Blastopirellula sediminis: one gene and its partner. Each later gene encodes a partner of the first gene's protein in a complex. Links are inferred from orthologs where the notes say so. Each region holds a gene or a part of one and is shown on either strand. Other genes may lie near its edges.

Region 1 (8,204 bases):
AAAAGACCTCGTCCATATTGCCGACGATCGGCAAGTTATCGGGAATCTCGATAATTCCCGCCGTCAAATTGGCGAGATAGGTGAGCGATACGACCACGCCGACCATCGCCAAGATGGCGGAAGGCCAGCCTGGCTTTTCGCTCGCTTCTGGATTTGGCTCCGCGTCCACTTTTCCACCTTCCCCAGCTGCCCGACGCAAAACTGGCGATCGCCAGTCCGCCTTGAAAATACTTCCGGCAAGATCCAACGTCAATCTTCTGGCGCCCAACACTATCCCGCAGCGCCAGCAAGGGAATGCGGCCGCAAGTGAAACCGGACGCATGTCACATTCGTAGCCCGAGGCGCGAGCCGAGGGAATGTACAAAGAACCGCCGCGCAAGTAGAGATGGATACGCCGGCCGCAAAGGGAAGGGCGACTTTCGTCATAGCGCCGAACTCATTCCCTCGGCTCGCGCCTTGGGCGATTATGGCCGCCCCTGAAGTGACGCCAGAGAGAAATAGTAGCGGAACGAAAATAGGGCTTACGTCGTCAGAACGCCGCATAGATCAGTCGAACGATTCCGAAGAGAACCGAGCAAATCCCGAAAGCCAGACTCAAGCACGCGCGCATCCCCGTGTCGGCGTCATCCAGGACTTGTTTATTGCCGCGGTCCTTTTTTCCTGTCGCTAGCGTATGTGCGCCGGCAAAGATGGCCATCAAGCCAAACAACAGCGCCACCACCCCCAAAGCCGCCGGGTGCTCCGCATGCCACCGGTTGACCGCCTCGCTGCCGCCGGAACGCGCGATGAATAGATCCATGAAATCCCCAAGAACAGCCAGCTCATCAGGCGGGATTGTAGTCCGATTCCGTAGGCGCAGACAAGAAAGTTTCACGCCCAGTGCGTGAAGTTTCCGGCGTCAGCGTGTACGATACGTCGATGTCGAATCGCTTTTGATTATCGCCGAGACGCTTTGTGGACTTTCGATTTCTCGCCCCTGACGAAGCGTCCCGCTTACGAAACGTCCCCAGCGACCTGTTCGACGGCGCACTCAACACGCGGCTGCTCGAGCAGTTTCTCGCCGATCCGCGGAATCACCTCTGCGTCGTCTTCGTCGAAGGGATCGCGATCGGCTACGCCTCTGGCGTTCATCTGACCCGCGTCAACCAGGCGGATGAGTTTTTCATTTACGAAGTGGAGGTCACTTCCGCGTGGCGCGACGCCGGCGTTGCGCAAGAGTTGCTCAAACAATTGCTGGCCAAAGCCGTCGAACTGAACTGCGAGACCGCATCCGCAGTCGCTCGGCAAGCGGACCCGAAAACGATCGACCGCTATCGAGCGGTCGGCGGGTTCAGTTCCTATGACGTCCTGAAGTTCTCCTTTCCGCTGGTGGAACTGGTCCAGCCGCTGCAGCCGACCGAAATCGAAAGACGCAAATCGACGCTGCAGCCCGTTCCCCATCCGTCGCCGGTCAAGGCGCTCAACGTTCTGCTCACTTTGCACATGAGCGATAAATCGGGAGATCCGCCGGGCGAAAAACTGACGCAGCAGATCGCCGCCGAGTTTCTGCCGGAAGATGAAATGGAAGTGACGCTCCAGAAGTGGCGCGAGGTCGGCTGGAGCTGGACGTTTTCGATTGACGAGCGCAAGTACGAAGGAGTCCTCGCGATCCTGGCCGAGCCGCGTCAAGCGCTCTTGCAAATGGGTCCGCTCGATCGCATCACCTTTTTCGGCATGCAGCCAAAACTGTCGCTGGAAGATATGGAGCCGCTCCGCGAGCGAACGCTGCAAGTGCTGGAGAAGCTGCCGGAAGTAGCGAGCGTGCAGTTTTCCGCCGACGGTTTTCCCGACGCGTTGATCGCCCCCGATCCCAAGTCGATCGCTCGCGCGATGAAAAAGTGGGACGACTCCCGCGAGACCGGGATGCGGCGACCGGTCGAGGGAGAACTCAATCTGCTTTATCGCTTTCTGTTGTCGCCGCTACGTACGCGTCGCGGCCGCGACGCCGAACCGATTCGCCGCGTCGACGTCGTCTGTCTGAACGCCCTGATCGTCTTCACGATCATCGGAAGAATCTATCTCTTCACCTTTTTCCCTTGGCCCGAGCAACTGTGGCTGGTTCCGCTCTATACAGTGATTATCGGGGGCGCTCTTACCGGTTTCCGCAAGCGAATCGCCTGGATCGCCGTCAGCGTTCTCACGACAGCGACTTTCTACTTTTCCCTGGCGCTGCTCCGGGGAATGATCCATTTGATTTAGGAGCGGGCTACGTACTAGCCCGAGGCGCAAGCCGAGGGAATGGGTCCGGAACTAATCTGAACGGAATTGGCGTGTTCCCGACCGCAAATCAAATGGGATCTTTGCTGATGACGCCGACCGCTTTCCCTCGGCTTGCGCCTCGGGCTAATAGGAACCGGCGCAACAAAAAACGGCCGAGCATTACGCTCGGCCGTTTTGATTGTTCGATTCTGTTCGCAATCGCGAATTAGAACTGGCGACCTTCGGTCACGTAGACCGGGCGAACGCCGGTCGTATAACGCAATTGCGTTTCCGGGCTATACGAGATGTTCGTACGCAGGTTCGAGTACTCGCGGAAGAACGGGGTCGCGTTCGCTTCGGGACGAGCCACCGAAACGCCGTACCATTCGCGAGCGGCGATGCGGGCGTTACGCTGTCCGGCGATGAACTGGGCCCGTTGCAGACGCAGAACCGACGGGCTCTCGGCGCGGCGAGTTTCCATCAGGTAGAACCACATCTCCGGCGTCGAAGCCGACAAGGCCGGGGCGCTTTCCAGCGGCTGGGCCGGCATATCGCTCGGGCTGCTGCTGCTACGCAGGACCGTCAAGTCTTGAGCCATCGCGGCCGAGGCGACCAGCAACGTCGTCAGCGCCGTGGCGACGCAAATCATCTTCTTCATTATTCGACTCCAGGCAATGTTCGTTCGCTGGCGGGTTTCAGCCAAGAATGGAGCGCGGACGAGACGCGTCCGTGCACACCACTGGATTCGGCGTTTTCCGCCGGCAGATTCGAATAATTTGGACGAACCGTTAGAGTCCAACACCGCGGCGACGTTAAAGTCGACGCGTCTTACCAGAACAACGCCCCGCTAGCAAAGACATCAAGCGTAGGCTGGGTCGAGACCCAGCATTTTACGGTCCGAATCCGAAGTGCTGGGTCTCGACCCAGCCTACATCTCTACGACCGGCGATTCGCTAGCCGCGCTTGGGCCGCGGCGTCTTTGCGCCGCCGCGGCGGCGTTTGCCTCGCCCTTTTTTGTCGTCGCCGGCGGAGACTTCGCTCACCTTTTTACCGACCGAGTCTTGCATCTTGCTGATCCGATCGCGGATTGCGGCCGCCCGCTCAAACTCCAGGTTCTCAGCCGCCGCTAGCATTTCGGTTTGCAGTTCGGCGATGTATTCGAGCGTGATGTATTCGGCGTCGTCCTCTTTGCCGACCGCCGCGTTGGCCGCGCGATGCGCTTCCGCTTCCGACTCGATGCCGCGACGGATGTTCTTTTTGACCGTCTCCGGCGTGATGCCGTGCTTCTCGTTGTACTCTTGCTGGATCTTGCGACGACGTTCGGTCTCGCTGATGGCCGCCTGCATCGAATCGGTCATCTTGTCGGCGTATAGAATCACCTTGGCGTTGACGTTACGTGCGGCGCGGCCGATCGTTTGAATGAGGGAGGTTTCGCTCCGGAGGAAGCCTTCCTTGTCGGCGTCCAGAATCGCGACCAGCGACACTTCCGGCAAGTCGAGACCTTCGCGAAGCAAGTTGATCCCGACCAGACAGTCGAACTTGCCTTCTCGCAAATCGCGCAGCAGCTCGACCCGCTCAAACGCGTCAAGTTCGCTATGGAGCCACTTGCAGGCGACTCCTTGTTCCGACAGATAGTTGGCCAGATCCTCTGCGAGTCGCTTGGTCAGCGTGGTGACCAACACGCGTTCTTTCATCGCCACCCGTTCGCGGACTTGCTCCAGCAGATGCGGAACCTGGCCGCGAGCCGGTTGGAGTTCGACGACTGGATCGAGCAGCCCGGTCGGACGAATGATCTGCTCGACCACTTCGCCGCCGGTCTTTTCCAGCTCGTAATCACCGGGGGTCGCCGAGACGAAAACGGTCTGGTTAAGGATGTTTTCCCACTCTTCGAATTTGAAGGGGCGATTGTCGAGCGCGCTCGGCAGGCGGAAACCATGTTCCACCAGGTTCATCTTGCGGCTCCGGTCGCCATGGTACATCGCGCGGATCTGCGAGACGGTGACGTGCGATTCGTCGACGAAGAGCAGGAAGTCTTTCGGGAAAAAGTCGTACAGCGTGCTTGGCGCCGAACCGGGCGGTCGGCCGGAAAGGGGACGGCTGTAGTTTTCGACGCCGGGGCAGAAGCCGACTTCCTGCAGCATTTCGATATCGAAGCGGGTTCGCGCATTGAGCCGCTGCGCTTCGAGCAACTTGCCGGCCGATTCAAGCTCTTGCAACCGAGCCGCCAGTTCGTGCTTGATTTCGATCACCGCTTTGCCGATTCGCTCTTCCGGCAAAACGAAGTGCTTGGCCGGATAAATATAGAGCTGATCCTGCGGCGCGATCACTTCGCCGGTGAGCGGGTTAATGATCGACAGCTGTTCGACCTCGTCCCCCCACAGTTCGATGCGGTAGGCGAATTCTTCGTAGGAAGGCCAGATTTCGATGCAATCGCCCCGAACGCGAAACTTCGAGCGTTCAAACGCCACGTCGTTTCGTTCATACAGAATCCCGACCAATTTTCCCAAAACTTCATCGCGGTCGATAATCTGCCCCCGAGCGACGCTGACCATCATCGCCTTGTAGTCGGACGGCGAACCGAGACCATAGATGCTGGAAACGCTCGCCACGATGATCACGTCGCGGCGACTGACCAGGGCGCTGGTCGACGCGAGTCGCAAACGATCGATCTCGTCGTTGATCGACGCATCCTTTTCAATGTAGATATCGCGCTGCGGGATGTACGCTTCGGGCTGGTAGTAGTCGTAGTAGCTGACGAAGTAGTGGACGGCGTTGTGGGGAAAGAATTCTTTGAATTCGCTGTAAAGCTGCGCCGCCAACGTTTTATTGTGCGAAATCACCAACGTCGGCCGCTGCAACTGCTGAATCACATTGGCGATGGTGAATGTCTTACCGGAACCGGTCACCCCCATCAGGCACTGGTGGGGACGTTGTGCGCGAAGTCCTTCGACAAGCTGCTCGATAGCGGCGGGCTGATCCCCAGCAGGCGCAAAAGGGGCTTGAAGCTCGAACTGCATTACCAATCTCGTACAACTCGGGGGGAAGCGGCGCCATCAATCCATGGATAGCGCAGGTCGAATCTTTCCATTATCGCCTTCTGAGCGGTAAATGACATCCCCACGACCTTTACGATCGCTGACTCGTCTTCACGTGAACCGGCAAATTGCCGTAAAATCGTTGCCGTAGGAGACGAAAATGCCGTATCGATTGCTGAAAAACGACCTATTTCTTGCGGTGGCGCTCACTTTGGCGACCATGATGGTCCCTGGTAGTGCGCTGGCTCAGGATACCGCTCCCCCCACCCAAAGCGCCCCAATCACCGCCGAAGATGTCGACGTGCGGCAAAAAGCGGTCGCCAATTTCGGCGGAATTGAAGACGCCGAAAAAGAAAAATTGGCGGGACAGTTTGAGACCGCCGCCAAAAGCTTGAAAGCGGCCGCAACGTGGCTGGAGAAAAAAGCGGAATGGCAGGCGATGATCGACCAGCCGGACCAGCAAGTCGCGAAGCTGAAAAGCCAGCTGGAAACGGCCGAACAATCAATCCGCTCTCCGGTCGACGAAAACTCCAAACTTCCGCTCGTTGAAGCGTCCGTAGAAAAACTGCAGCGTGACCAGACGCAGTTGCAGAACGAATTGCTCAACTCTTCGGCCGAAGCGAACCGCCGTACCGAACGCCAAGTCGCCAATCCCAAAGAGATCGCCGATCTCACCCAGCAAGCGACCGACTTGCAGACCGAATTGGGCGCCTTGCCCGCGGCGATCGACGCCAATCCAACCCAATTGGCTCGCCGTACCGAGATCGAAGCGAAACTGGTCGAAATCCAGGCGCAACTCGACGCCGAAAAGATCGAACTCACCGCCTACGAAGCCTCCAGCGAAGCGCAAGGGCTGCGGAAGGAGCTCGCCACCAAGAAAAACGCGTTCCTGAAGAAAGAGTTGGAGCGTGTCCGCCAACTGGCGACGAAAAAACGCGAAGCCGAAGCCAAGATGCAATTGGAAGCGGCGAAGGACGAGTTGGAGGAAGCTAAGAAAGAACATACCGAAGCGTCCCCCGCGATTACGCAGTTTTTGGAATTGAACACCAAACTGCTGGAAGTTCGGACCAAGCTCTTGGACGTCCTGAAGAGTCGCGAGGAGGAAGTCGCCGCGATGAAAACGCGGCTTGACAATCTACGCGCCCTGAAACAGCAGACCGAAAACAAGGCGGCGCTCGATCTTCCGCCCGACGCCATCGGCGTGATGTTGCGTGAAGCCCGCGCTCAGTTGACCGAAGAACGTCAGTTTCAAGTCGAATTGCAGAACTTGAATGAAGAGCGAAAAACGCTTCAGTTAAACCTGATTGACGTGCGCGACGCCGCGAAAGATCTGCTGGTGCTCAAATCGGACGTCGAAGCGGGAGTGATTGAGCCGTCGGTCTTCATGGAAGGGGCAGGGCGGATTCGCCTCCGGTTATCGCGCAGCCTGAATCGTTTGGCCCAGATGAACGATGCGTTCGCCTTCGCCAGGATGGAAGCGCATGATTCGACGCTACGTACGCCTGATCTGAACGATCCGGAAATCGTCAAGCGGATTGCAGCCGCCTACGAGAGCCGTCTGACGATTGTCGACGATTATGCGGCCGCGACGAAGAAGCTGTTCGACAAGACGATTGAGTTCGAGGAAGACGAACAGCAACTCGCGTCGCTGACGCACGACTTCAAGAACTTTATCGACGAACGAATTCTCTGGATTCGCTCGCCCAATACGGTCGACTGGGAAGAGTTCCAGCAGATGTGGCGAACCGCCAGTTGGTTCCTGTCGCCCGCGAACTGGAACAGCCTCATCAACCTTGCGCTGGCCCAATTCAAACAGAGTCCGTACGGCTTTTTGTTCACGGCGATCTTCTTTGGCGCCTTGTTGTTCTACAAACGCCGAATGCGGCATCGCCTGAACGACATCGGATCGGAGCTCGCATGGAAACGGCTTTCGCCGCTCCGCATGACGACCGAGGCCCTCATCCTGACGACGTTGACGGCGATGATATGGCCCCTGGTCTTTCTGTCGATCGGCTATTTTCTTTCGCTGCTGCGCACCGAATCGGCGTTCGCCGCGGCCCTTTCGGCCGGCTTGTACGCCACGACGTTCGTGTTGTTTCCGCTGGAGATGCTGCGGCAACTGGCTCGGCCCAACGGCGTGATGTCAGCGCACTTTCGCGTGCCCGACGAAGTCACGAAAGTCATTCGCTGGACCAGTGGGACGCTGAAATATCTGTTGCCGCTCGCCGCAGGCGTCAACGCCGCTGCGGAAGAGCATAGCGGTTCGGCAGTCGACGATCCGCTCGCGCGGGCCGTCTTTATCGTCTCGATCGCCCTCGTCACGTTCGTTTTGTGGCGAGCGCTCGGCAGCCAAAGCGCTCCCCGCAAATGGATCATGGAGAACTACAGCAGCGGCGTCTTTCGCTACCTGGCGCCGATGCTGTTCCTGCTGTTCATCGCGACCCCCGTTGCGTTGGCGGTCGCCGCCATGTGGGGCTACTACTACGGCGCGGTCCGCATCGCAGAAACGCTCAACTCGACTCTCTACCTGGTCATTGCGATCGGAGTGGGGCAAGGCTTCCTCTTCCGCTGGATCATGCTGAAGCGAACGCTGCTGCTCCGCGAACGCTTGAAGGCGCAGTTGCAAAAGAGCGAGAAGGAAACGCTTTCGAGCGAGGTCGCCGTCGCCGCCCAAGAAACGCCGGAGCTCGATCCGTCGATCATCGGCGAGCAAACGCGGCACCTGGTCAAAGTGATGTTCGGCGGCATTTTGCTGGTCGGCCTGGCGATCATCTGGCAAGACGTCTTGCCGGCGATGCGTAGTCTGGGACGCACGACAATTTACCCGTTGATCGAATTCGGCGAGTCGGCCGACGCGGCAGTCGCTCCCTCGGCCATCGCGACGGCGCCGACCGCTCCGCCCGCGGGAGACGCAAGCGGCGATCCAGGATC
Region 2 (3,866 bases), on another replicon or contig:
TGCAGATAGGTGAAGCCGGTCGCCACCATCGTGACGTTCGGCGCCGCCGCTTTGCACTTCCGCGCGACGTCGATCATCCGGGCGACGCCGATCAGCGGATCTTCCGGCGGCTGATAACCGTCGCTCGGCGGAAAGATCGCCGGCCGCTGAATATGCGGGTTGTAATAAGGGCTGCCGCAGCTGATGTTGACGCCGATGACCCCCATTTCTCCCAGCTCGCGAATCAAACGAACCGGTTCGGTCAGATCAATCTCGAGCGGATTATCGGGACTAGAGCCAAAGCCGCACTGGTAAGGCAAACAGCCGGAGAAGTCCATCGGCTCGCCGACCGCATCCCCTTGCTGATACGGAACGAAGTCGAACGCACTCAAACGAACGCCAACTTCGATTCCTGGCAGCTCGGTCTTGATCCGCTGAATGACCGTCTTCAGCAACCGCGTCCGTCCCTCGAAGTCGCCGCCGAACTTTCCTTCACGCAAGCGAGCCCCCAGGAACTCGTGTAACAAGTAGCCGTGACACGCTTTCACGTCGACAAACTGGTAGCCGACTTCGCGCGCCAGTCGCGCCGCGTTGACATAGCTGTCGATCAAGCCTTCGATCTCTTCGTCAGTCCAGACGACCGAGTCGTCGCTCGGATTGATCTGAAACTTGGCGTCGAGCAGCGGATGATGGTAGGCGATTCGCGGACGGAGTTTTTGATCCGGCAGCGGACGACAAAAACGTCCGGAGTGCGTCAGCTGCAATCCAATGATCAGATCGTCGACTTTTCCGAACGCCTCTTGATGCGCCATGAGCGCGGCGCCGCGAAGCTGCGCAAGGCCGTCGAGGTTACTGTCGATCGCCATCGTCTGCCGCGGATTGGCGCGACCGTCCGGTTGCACCGCCGCCGCTTCGCCACCCCAGATCATCTTCGCGCCAGAGAGCCCAAAGTTGTGCCAACGGCGAATCGTCAGCTCGGTAGGCGATCCATCATGATTGGCGTCCCAACCTTCCATCGGATGAATCGTCCAGCGATTGCCGGCCGTCAGCGATCCCCAGGCGAGCGGTTCGGCGAGCGGAGATCCCGCTTCGGCCGTCAAAATCTCATCGTCGCACGGCAGCGAGATTCCGAGCGTCTCCAAACGTTCGCGGAATTGTTCTACCGATTTCAGCTGGGCGATCTTTTCGTATTTCACGAGCTTCTCTTGGTGACTACGCGGCCCGATTACGGCCGGTTGGTATTGGCGGGTCGGAGCGGACTGTAGGCGAGCCGGAACTTCTTCTCCCCTGCTCCACTGGCAAACCGAACCGTTGCAGTCCGTTTCGATCCTTCGCCGCTTAGAGCGATGATCTTGCCAAGTCCGTACTCGTCGTGGGTGACGACCATTCCCTGTACGAAGGCGTTCGGTTCGACCCGCGGTTTCGCGTCGTCGCCCCGATCTCCCAACAGATCAGCGGCCGTGCGTATATTTGTAATCCCGAGCGGCGGCACAGGTCTTGGCAGATCGAGTGGCCTTTCACCCGATATGGGAAATTCGGGAAAATAGCTCTCTTCGTACGAATAATCGGGGGCAAAGGCGGTTTGTTCTTCCGTTACCTCCATCTCTTCCCGCGGCAATTCCATCAAAAACGGGCTCGGGATCGTCAGGTTCCGTTTCCCGCGGAAGTCGCGATACCGGGCCAGGCTGATATCGAGCTCTTCCTCCGCCCGGGTGATCCCCACAAACAACAGCCGCCGCTCTTCTTCCAGCTGCTCCGGATTCTCGCGCGAGCGTTCGTGCGGCAGCAGTCCTTGTTCGATGGCGACGATATGGACGACCGGAAACTCCAGCCCTTTCGCCGCGTGCAACGTCATCAGCGTGACGCGATCAAGCTCGGCGTCAAAGTCGTCGGTCTCGTTGACCAACGTCTTTTCTTCCAGGTAGTGCTCGAGCGTCCCGTCATGCGGATGTTCGGCGTCGTACTCGCGGGCCGACGAGAGAAGTTCTTCGATATTCTCCAAGCGGCTCTGATCTTCGACGTTGTCCGAATCTTCGTACTGCTTCTTGAAGTCGGTTTCAGAAAGGATGAAGCCCAAGATCTCTTCGACTGGATCGTTGATCTTGGTCGAAAGTCGATCGAACAGTGCGACGAACTTCGCCAGCGCGACGGCGCCTCGGCTGGCGATTCCTTCGACCATGCCGGCCTCTCGCGCCGCTTCGAGCATCGACAGCCCTTCCATCGCCGCATGGACGCGCAGCTTCAGCAGCGTCGCCTTGCCGATCGCGCGACGTGGGACGTTGACGATCCGTTCAAACGCCACGTCGTCGCGGGGGTTGTTCATTAGCAGCGCGTAAGCGAGCAGGTCCTTGATTTCTTTCCGGTGATAGAACTCGACTCCGCTCACAATCTTGTACGGCACCCCCTGTTGTCGCAGCGCATCTTCAAACGTGCGCGACAGGGCGTTGATCCGATAGAAGATGGCGTAGTCGCGGGGACGTCGTTTGCCCTGGGCGACGTTGGCGGCGATCCGCGCGGCGATCGCTTGCGCTTCTTCCTTATGAGTCGAGTACTGGATCAAGCGGACCGGCTTGCCGGCCGGGTTATCGGTAAAGAGCGACTTCTTCTTCCGCTGCTTGTTGTTCGCGATCAGCGCGTCGGCGACCGCAAGGATGTTCGGCGTGCTGCGATAGTTCTGTTCGAGCCGCACCACTTTCACATCGGGGAAGTCGCTTTCGAACTCCAAGATATTCTTCAGGTTGGCGCCGCGCCACCCGTAAATCGATTGGTCGGGATCGCCAGTGACGCCCAGATTGGGATGATTGATCGATAGCGCACGAACGATCGCGTACTGCGGCAAGTTGGTGTCTTGATACTCGTCGACCAGGATATAGCGGAACCGATCGTCGAGCGTGGCCCGCAGCTCTTCGTTCTCTTTCAGCAGCAGCGTGACGTGCATCAACAAATCGTCGAAATCGACGGCGTTCGCTTGTTGCAGCGCGGCCTGGTACTTGGGATAGACCCGTTCGACGATCGAACCGGTCGCATTAACGCCGCCGGTGTAGCGATCGGCCGTGATCAAATGATTCTTGGCCCAGCTAATGGCGGATGCGACCTGCTCGGGAGTGGCATGCGTCAGCTGAACATCGGTCTCGCGAATCGTTCGCTTCAAAAGCGATAAAGAGTCGCTCGCGTCGTAGATCGTGTAGTTCGGCTGCAGTCCGCGGTATTCGGCGTATTGCCGCAAGAGGCGCGCACAAAATCGGTGGAAGGTCCCGATCCAGACATGTTCACCGGGCGCTAGACGGTCCAAGCGAGTCCGCATTTCGTCCGCCGCCTTGTTGGTAAAGGTGAGCGCAGCGATCTGCGAAGCGCGCACTCCTTCGGACAACAAATGTGCGATTCGATGCGTAATTACTCGTGTCTTACCGCTGCCGGGACCTGCCAAAACAAGCAGCGGTCCTTCGACATGCAGCACCGCTTCGCGCTGCGGATCGGTAAGCGATTGATGAGGGTCTGCTGTCATCCGTTACATGCTGAAAGGAGGAGCGAGATAGCCAACAAGTGCTAGCACTACGAATGTTGTTCCGTTAAATATTTTGTAAAGTCCTGTGCAAAACGGGCGCGCCGAGTATATTAACTCAAGTTCGAAGGACGTGGCGCCGCAGTCGCCCCCAACGAATGCCCCGATTGGCGGTTCCAGGGAAGAACCGCAACCATTCTCCACTCTATTGCCTGGGAGGGAACCCATGACGCGAATTCCTCTGAATGCTGCTGCTCAAGAATCAGAAAGCTTGATGTCCAAGCTCGAAATGAGCACCGCGGAAATCGGCCTCACGGTTCGCACGACGAATTGTCTCGAAGAACGTGGCATTTTCACCGTTCGAGACCTCCTCAACTGCACGCGT

The links. Proteins that work in one complex are often made in the same cells at the same time.
Region 2: the proteins of uvrB (region 1) and LOC68_RS05150 are in contact, whole or in part, in a crystal structure (PDB 7EGT), measured with the Thermus thermophilus proteins. The link is inferred for Blastopirellula sediminis from one-to-one orthologs. Residues at the interface, in WP_096411307.1 of Thermus thermophilus: Glu23, Leu25, Arg26, Asp27, Gly28, Glu29, Arg30, Phe31, Arg55, Glu326, Asp327, Phe328, Glu379, Ser382, Gln383, His398, Gly400, Arg401; in WP_096412145.1 of Thermus thermophilus: His654, Arg656, Phe657, Gln666, Asp668, Glu669, Lys680, Arg681, Leu682, Ser683, Lys685, Tyr686, Ala687.

Annotation. Positions count from the first base shown.
Region 1 is NZ_JAJKFT010000010.1:3,923,779-3,931,982, reverse strand. What follows is about bases 2,724-5,647. They hold uvrB (excinuclease ABC subunit UvrB), read right to left. Parts: upstream 5,256-5,647; coding sequence 3,192-5,255; downstream 2,724-3,191. Other genes in these bases: LOC68_RS27505 (mechanosensitive ion channel domain-containing protein), read left to right, coding at 5,434-5,647; LOC68_RS27515 (hypothetical protein), read right to left, coding at 2,724-2,896. Outside these bases: hypothetical protein, read right to left, coding at 1-169; hypothetical protein, read right to left, coding at 530-799; GNAT family N-acetyltransferase, read left to right, coding at 955-2,238; more of hypothetical protein, read right to left, coding at 2,465-2,723; more of mechanosensitive ion channel domain-containing protein, read left to right, coding at 5,648-8,204. UniProt on the Escherichia coli protein: The UvrABC repair system catalyzes the recognition and processing of DNA lesions. A damage recognition complex composed of 2 UvrA and 2 UvrB subunits scans DNA for abnormalities.
Region 2 is NZ_JAJKFT010000004.1:337,154-341,019, reverse strand. What follows is about bases 845-3,866. They hold LOC68_RS05150 (ATP-dependent helicase), read right to left. Parts: upstream 3,485-3,866; coding sequence 1,205-3,484; downstream 845-1,204. Other genes in these bases: LOC68_RS05145 (DNA-directed RNA polymerase subunit alpha C-terminal domain-containing protein), read left to right, coding at 3,708-3,866; LOC68_RS05155 (oxidoreductase), read right to left, coding at 845-1,175. Also shown: more of oxidoreductase, read right to left, coding at 1-844. UniProt on the Escherichia coli protein: A helicase with DNA-dependent ATPase activity. Unwinds DNA duplexes with 3'-5' polarity. Translocates on single-stranded DNA with 3'-5' polarity. Initiates unwinding more efficiently from a nicked substrate than double-stranded DNA.